Regions from separate parts of the Paracoccus saliphilus genome, predicted to be linked through region 2. Evidence: riboswitches for the same ligand, from Rfam matches in the RefSeq annotation. Region 2 holds a riboswitch; the other holds the start of a gene.

Region 1 (4,010 bases), 660 kb from region 2:
CCTGGCGCGCGGGATCGCGGCATTCGAAGCAGCCGCGCTTGGTGTCGCGATCCACGCCAAGGCTGCCCGACGCTTTGGCCCCGGTCTGATTGCCGACGATCTGCCCGAACAATTGCCCTTTCTGTTCCGGGAACTTGGACTCTAGGCCGGGGCAGATTTCGCCTGATTTCTGGTCGGCCCATGCACCGATCACGGTTTCCGGCATAGAGGTAATCTTAATGCCCGACTGCGCCCACCGGGGTGGCAGGCGCAGGAGGCGGTTCTTACTCTGCGGCGATCGATTCCGCGACCGGGTAATCGGTATAGCCTTCCGCTCCGCCGGCATAGAAGCTGTCCGGCCTCGCCTCGTTCAGCGTCAGGCCCTTGCGAAACCGCTCGGACAGGTCGGGCGTCGTGATGAAGTCGCGCCCGAAGGCGGCGGCGTCGGCATGACCCTCTGCCAACAATTGCGAGGCGCTTTCACGGGTCAGGCCTTCATTGGCGATGACCACGCCGCCGAAAGCCTGCTTGATCTTGGGCAGAAGGCTGTCTTCGGCGATCCGCTCTCGCAGGGCGAGGAATGCCACGCCGCGAGCCGCCATGTCGCGGGCGACTTGCGTGAACAGGGCGGCGGGATCGCTGTCGCCCAGGTCATGACTGTCCCCACGTGGCGCCAGATGCACGCCCACGCGCTTCGCGCCCCAGACATCGATCACCGCATCGGTGATCTCGTTCAGCAGTCGCACCCGGTTCTCGATCGAACCACCATAGCGGTCGCTCCGTTTGTTGCTGCGATCCTGCAGGAACTGGTCGATGAGGTAGCCATTGGCGGCATGGATTTCGACCCCATCGAAACCGGCGCGTTTGGCGTTCTCGGCGCCCTGGCGATAGGCCTCGACGATGCCAGGGATTTCATCGGTTTCCAGCGCACGTGGCGTCACATAGGCGGTTTTCGGACGCACCAGGCTGACATGGCCCGCGGGCTGGATGGCACTTGGCGCGACGGGAAGCTCTCCGTCCAGGAACATCGGATGAGAGATGCGTCCGACATGCCAGAGCTGCAGGAAAATCGTCCCGCCCGCCTCGTGCACTGCGCTGGTGACAGCCTTCCAGCCCTCGACCTGTTCTTCGTTCCAGATGCCGGGCGTGTCGGCATAGCCGACGCCCATCGGGGTGACGCTGGTTGCCTCGGACAGGATCAGTCCGGCTCCGGCACGCTGGCGGTAATATTCGGCCATCAGCGCATTGGGGACACGTTTGGCACCGGCACGGCTGCGGGTCAGCGGGGCCATGATGACGCGGTTCCTCAGGCGCAGCGGGCCCAGTTGCAACGGATCGAAAAGGGAAGCCATCGAACGTCCTTTCATCGTGACGAAATGCTTTGCCGATATGAACTGTGCCCGCCGGGAAGGGCTTTCAACGTGCTGCTGCGCATATCCGCTTCCCGCGTCGCGCAAAGCCGCGCTTGACAAGTCCTGTCGTGTTTGTGACGTTGCGTCACGTCAGGGGAGTCCCGCCCGAGGGACTGAGAGGCTGATTGGTGACGCGAGTCACGGTGCAGCGACCCTTTGAACCTGACCCAGTTGATACTGGCGTAGGAAGACCGAAGGGCATCCGCTCTTTGGGCCGTGGCGGCCCCGCAAGGACCGCAGTTCGGTCGCTTTCTGCCTCAACCATCATTCTGGGTCTTTTCGAGTGATGCTTGAGGAGACGCCATGAATAAGCACAGCCAGCCCGCCGCACCTGAAATCACCACCGGACCTCTGCCCGCCTCGCGCAAGGCCTGGCATCCGGGAGAGATGCATCCCGATATCCGCGTGCCGATGCGCGAGATCGAGCTGCACCCCTCGGCCATGGAGCCGCCGATGAGTGTATATGACAGCTCGGGGCCCTATACCGATCCGCAGGCGGTGATCGATATCGCCAAGGGATTGCCGCGCCTGCGCGAGGACTGGATCACCGGACGCGGGGATGTCGAGCGTTACGATGGCCGCGTGGTCAAGCCCGAGGATAACGGCTTTGCCACGGGTGAGCGGCTGGTGCCGGGATTCCCGCTGCGGCATGAACCGCTCAGGGCGAAAAGCGGGGCGGTGACGCAGATGGCCTATGCCCGCGCCGGTATCGTTACGCCAGAGATGGAATTCGTCGCCATCCGTGAGAACCTTGGCCGGAAAGCGGCGAAGGAAAAGCTGGTCCGCGACGGAAATGACTGGGGCGCAGCCATTCCCGATCACGTCACGCCGGAATTCGTGCGGCAGGAAATAGCCTCGGGCCGCGCAATCATCCCCGCCAATATCAACCATCCCGAGATCGAGCCGATGGCCATCGGCCGCAACTTCTTGGTCAAGATCAACGCCAATATCGGCAATTCGGCGGTCACCTCCTCGATGGAGGAAGAGGTCGAGAAGATGGTCTGGGCGATCCGTTGGGGCGCCGATACGGTCATGGACCTGTCTACTGGGCGCAACATCCACAATATCCGCGACTGGATCATCCGCAACAGCCCTGTGCCGATCGGCACCGTGCCGATCTATCAGGCGCTGGAGAAGGTGAACGGGGTGGCCGAGGACCTGTCATGGGAGGTGTTCCGTGACACGCTGATTGAGCAGGCCGAGCAGGGGGTGGATTATTTCACCATCCATGCCGGTGTGCGGCTGCCCTTCATCCACCTGACTGCCGAGCGGGTGACGGGGATCGTCAGCCGTGGCGGCTCGATCATGGCGAAATGGTGCCTGCATCACCACCGCGAGTCATTCCTGTATGAGCATTTCGACGAGATCTGCGACATCATGCGCGCCTATGATGTCAGCTTCAGCCTTGGCGACGGGTTGCGCCCCGGCTCTATCGCGGATGCCAATGACGCAGCGCAATTCGCCGAGCTGGAAACCCTGGGCGAGTTGACGCAGATCGCGTGGGAAAAAGACTGCCAGGTCATGATCGAGGGCCCCGGCCATGTGCCGATGCACAAGATCAAGGAGAACATGGACAAGCAGCTGACCCATTGCGGCGAGGCGCCTTTCTACACGCTTGGGCCGCTGACGACGGACATCGCGCCGGGATATGACCATATCACCAGCGCCATCGGTGCGGCGATGATCGGTTGGTTCGGCACGGCGATGCTGTGCTATGTCACACCCAAGGAGCATCTGGGCCTGCCTGACCGTGATGACGTGAAGACCGGCGTGATTACCTACAAGATTGCCGCCCATGCCGCCGATCTGGCCAAGGGCCACCCGGCGGCCAAGCTGCGCGACGATGCGCTGTCCCGCGCCCGGTTCGAGTTCCGGTGGGAGGATCAGTTCAACCTTTCGCTCGATCCCGATACCGCGCGTGACTTCCACGACCAGACCCTGCCGAAAGAGGCCCATAAGGTGGCGCATTTCTGTTCGATGTGCGGGCCGAAATTCTGCTCGATGAAGATCAGCCATGACATCCGCGCCGATGCGCGCGCCAAGGGCATGGAAGAAATGGCCGGGAAATATCGCGAGGGCGGTGATCTCTACATGCCGGTCGAAGACGTCGAGAAGGTCGAGGGATGACTCTTTCCTTCAAAATCTTCCCGCGGTGCCTGTTCGTGCGGGGGGACTGACTGATGTTTTCAGTCATCGGCTCCGGTGTAGCGGGCCTTTGCGTCGCGACCGTTTTGGCCGAGCGGGGCCTGCCCGTCGAGATTCTGACGGATGATGCAACCCCGGCCTCGCATTGGGCCGGGGGGATGCTTGCGCCGGGATGCGAAGGCGAATCCGCGCCGCCCGAGGTCGTCAGCGCCGGTGCAGGCGCCGCCGATTGGTGGGCGGCGCGAGTGCCGGGTGTGGTCAGGCGCGGCACATTAGTCGTGGCTCCGCCACGCGATGGCGCGGAGTTGGATCGCTACGCGCGGATGACAACGGGGCATGTGGGGACCGATCCGGGCAAGCTGGAGCCGGATCTTCAGGGTCGGTTTGTGCGCGGGCTGCTCTTTGCCGAAGAGGCACATCTGGACCCGCGCGCTGCCATGACCGCCCTGCGGGACCGCTTGACCGGCGAGGGCG
Region 2 (4,010 bases):
GTCGATTTCGGCCAATGCGCGGGCCGCCTGTCCGATCTGCGCCGCCCGATCCAGCACAGCGCTGCGCAGCTGTGTGAAAATCTCGCGTTCGATCTCCAGCGCACGATCACGGGCGTTGAGGATACGGGTTTCCAACTCGCTCAGCTCCACCGTGGTAAAGCGGATCTGGTTCGCGGTAGTCTGGCGGTGAATGAATGTCTCGGACAAGGGAGGCTTCATCATCTTCTCGGCATGGGTCGCCGTGGTTTCGATGAAGTAGCCCAGCACATTGTTATGTTTGATCTTCAGGCTTTGAACCCCGGCCTTCGCCGCATAATCGGCCTGCATCGAGGCGATTACGCCGCGCCCTTCGTCGCGCAGTTTGCGGGTTTGGTCCAGATCCTCGTCGTAACCGGGTGCAACAAAGCCTCCGTCGCGGGCCAGCAGAGGAGGTTCGGCCACCAGAGCGTTATCCAACAGGTCGATCAACTCGTCATGACCGATCAGGTCGCGGGCCGCATCGGACAGAACTTGCGCGGCATCCTCTGGCAAGCGTTCGGCAATCGCCGCCCCTTGCGTCAGCCCGGCCCGAATCGCCGCCAGATCGCGCGGCCCGCTACGTTCCAATGCCAGCCGGGAGAGCGCCCGGTCCATATCGGGGACCCGAGCCAACGCCTCGCGCAGATCAGCCGAGAGGCGAGCATCGTCCACAAGCTGCGCCACCGCGTCCTGCCGCGCATGGATCAGTGCCAGATCGCGGGACGGGGCACTGATACGACGCTCCAGCAGCCGCGCACCTGCGGCGGTCACGGTGCGATCGATGGCGGCCAGCAAAGAGCCCTCGCGCCCACCCGACAGCGCCTGCGTCAGTTCAAGATTGCGCCTCGTCGCAGCGTCGATCTGCATTGCCCCGCCCGCCCTTTCGCGGGTCGGATGGCGCAGTAGCGGCAATTTCCCCTTCTGCGTCATCTCCAGGTAGTCGACAATCGCACCCATCGCCGACAACTCGGCGCGGGAGAAACTGCCGAACCCGTCCAGCGTTTCCACCCCGTAGAGCGCACAGAGCCGCCGAGCACCCGCTGTGCTGTCGAATGCGCTGGCATGCAGATCGGTCAGCGCCGCCCCGGCCTCGGCGGCCAAGTCCTCGAGCCCGGCCTCGTCGGCCGCAAGCAATTCACGCGGAGCCAGTCGTGCCAATTCCGGGGACAGGCGCGGCAAGGGGCATTCCATCACCTGGAATGCGCCAGTCGAGATATCGACCCATGCCAATGCCCCCTCCTCCCGAACCTGCGCAAAGGCGGCAAGGAAATTGTGACGCCGCGCTTCCAGCAGGGATTCCTCGGTCAGCGTGCCCGGCGTGACGAGCCGTACGACATCCCGCGCAACGACCGATTTGCTACCGCGCTTCTTGGCCTCAGCCGGGTCCTCCATCTGTTCGGCGATGGCGACACGAAATCCCTTGCGGATCAGTGTCAGCAGATAGCTTTCAGCGGCATGAACTGGCACGCCACACATCGGGATCGGCTCTCCCTGATGGGTGCCGCGCTTGGTCAGGGCAATGTCGAGCGCCGCGGCGGCCTGCACGGCGTCCTCGAAGAACATCTCGTAGAAATCGCCCATGCGATAAAACAGCAGCGCGCCCGGATTCGCATCTCGGATCGCCAGATATTGTGCCATCATCGGGGTGGGCTGATCGCTCATGCCGGTCCTTCTCTTCCCTCGTGGCGATGTTTCTAGCCGTCCGCGCCAGCATTGGAAACCTCGCTTTCACCTTGCGAAGTGTCACAGCTGCACTATGCTGCGCGGATACCTCGGGGGGCCCGTTCGGGCTGAGACGCGTGATCGCGGACCCGTTGAACCTGATCCGGTTGACCCCGGCGGAGGGAAGGTTTCGCTGCCCTTTCTTTCGACACCGCAAAAGAGGAGGCTCGGCGATGAAAATCCGGATGATTGCCGCGGCACTGCTGGCTGCCACACCGGCATTTGCCCAGGACAAGCCCGTGCTGACCGTCTATGCCGGCGATTACATCGCCAGCGAATGGGGGCCGGGACCCAAGATCGAAAAGGGTTTCGAAGCTTTCTGCGACTGTGACCTGGAATTCGTCACCGGCGACATCCTGCCCCGTATCCTGATGGAAGGCGAAGGCACCGATGCCGATATCGTCTTTGGCCTGAACACCGATGTGACGGCCCGCGCCCGCACCTCGGGCCTGTTCGCGCCGCATGGTCAGGATATCTCGGACCTGTCACTGCCGGTGGAATGGAGCGATGAGATCTTCCTGCCCTATAACTGGGGCGAGACGGCCTTCGTCTATGACGAGACGCGGCTGGAGAACCCGCCCGCCAGCTTCGACGAATTGCTGAACGCGCCTGACGATCTGAAGATCGTCATCCAGGACCCGCGCGCCTCGATCTCCGGCCTCGCCCTGCTGTTGTGGGTCAAGTCGGTCTATGGCGACGACACCCCCGAGGCGTGGGCCAAACTGGCCCCAAAGGTCCTGACCGTGACAAAGGGCTGGTCGGAATCCTACGGCATGTTCACCGATGGAGAGGCAGACATGGTGCTGTCCTACACAACCTCGCCCGCCTATCATATCGAGGCAGAAGGCGACACGACCAAACATGCCGCGATCTTTCCCGAGGGGCATTACTTCATGGCCGAGCTTGCCGCGCAGGTAAAATCGACCGATCAACCCGAACTGGCGCAAGAATTCATGGATTGGATTCTGACGCCAGAATTCCAACGGACGATCCCGCTGGCCAACTGGTCGATGCCTGCCAAGTTGCCGCGGGAAGAATGGCCCGAGGTCATGCGCGACCTGCCCCGCCCCGAAAAAACCCTGTTCTACAATGAGGACGAGGCCGAAGCCCTTCGCAAACCGGCTCTGGATGAATGGCTGCGGGCATTCTCGCAATAAAGCGCGACCCCGGCGGTGTGCTGATTGCCACCGCCCTGGCAGCGCTGATCCTGGGCACGCTGGCGGCGGTGGCGTGGCAGGCGCGCGGATTGTCGGGACTGGGAATATGGGATTGGCGCGCCGTGCGGTTCACGGTCTGGCAGGCGGTGCTATCCGCCGCCTTGTCCGCCATACTGGCAATCCCGGTGGCACGCGCGCTGGCGAGGCGGCGCTTTCCCGGAAAGGCGGCGCTGGTCACGTTGCTGGGCGCGCCCTTCATCCTGCCGGTGATCGTGGCGATCATGGGGTTGATCTCGGTCTTTGGGCGTAACGGCGCGATCAATGACGGGTTGCGCCTTCTGGGCCTGCCAGAGATGAGCATTTATGGTTGGCAGGGCGTCATCCTTGCCCATGTCTTCTTCAACTTGCCGCTCTCGGTGCGGCTGATCCTGCAGGGGTGGCAGGCAATCCCGGCCGAGCGGTTCCGCCTGGCTGAAAGCCTTGCCTTTACGCCTGCGGATATCGCCCGGCATCTGGAACGCCCGATGCTCCGTTCGGTCCTGCCAGGAGTGTGGCTGGCAGTGTTCCTGGTCTGCCTGACCTCGTTCACCGTTGCCCTTGCGCTTGGTGGCGGGCCATCGGCCACCACGGTCGAACTGGCTATCTATCAGGCTTTTCGTTTCGATTTCGATCTGGGCCGGGCGGCGATGCTGGGGCTGGTGCAAATCGGGCTAAGCCTTGCTGCGATGACATTGGCCCGCTGGATCACGATCCCCGCCGCTTTCGGCGCGGGGCTGCACGAAACGCAGGGTCCACGGGGGCCGCAGGGCTGGCGTCGGGGGACGGACATGCTTGCGATCCTGCTGGCATCGTCATTCCTGCTATGGCCCATCCTGTCGGTTACCGCGTCGGGATTGCCGCGTATCCCTATGCTGCCCGCCGATGTCTGGGCTGCCGCCACACGTTCGGCCGTGATGGCAGTCAGTTCGGCGCTTCTTGCACTACTGCTATGCCTGACATTGGCGCTGGCCATCGCGCGCGGCAATGCACACTGGATCGAGATGGCGGGGATGCTGCCCATCGTCGCCTCGCCGCTCGTGCTGGGCACCGGGCTGTTCATCCTGCTGCGCGGGT

What was found. A riboswitch is a leader RNA that binds a small molecule or an ion and turns the genes downstream of it on or off. The one in region 2 is predicted to bind thiamine pyrophosphate.
Region 1: it holds a riboswitch for thiamine pyrophosphate, as region 2 does, so the genes downstream of both, thiC (phosphomethylpyrimidine synthase ThiC) here and JHX88_RS00800 (thiamine ABC transporter substrate-binding protein) in region 2, are expected to answer to the same signal.

What each region holds. Positions count from the first base shown of each region.
Region 1 is NZ_CP067140.1:3,893,661-3,897,670, reverse strand. Features, by position in the region: gene JHX88_RS18665 (bifunctional ADP-dependent NAD(P)H-hydrate dehydratase/NAD(P)H-hydrate epimerase) at 1-145, shown strand, start outside; gene JHX88_RS18660 (alkene reductase) at 264-1,331, opposite strand; TPP riboswitch at 1,474-1,597, shown strand; gene thiC (phosphomethylpyrimidine synthase ThiC) at 1,695-3,518, shown strand; gene JHX88_RS18650 (FAD-dependent oxidoreductase) at 3,572-4,010, shown strand, end outside.
Region 2 is NZ_CP067140.1:173,169-177,178, reverse strand. Features, by position in the region: gene mutS (DNA mismatch repair protein MutS) at 1-1,680, opposite strand, end outside; TPP riboswitch at 1,782-1,882, shown strand; gene JHX88_RS00800 (thiamine ABC transporter substrate-binding protein) at 1,914-2,897, shown strand; gene JHX88_RS00795 (thiamine/thiamine pyrophosphate ABC transporter permease ThiP) at 2,873-4,010, shown strand, end outside.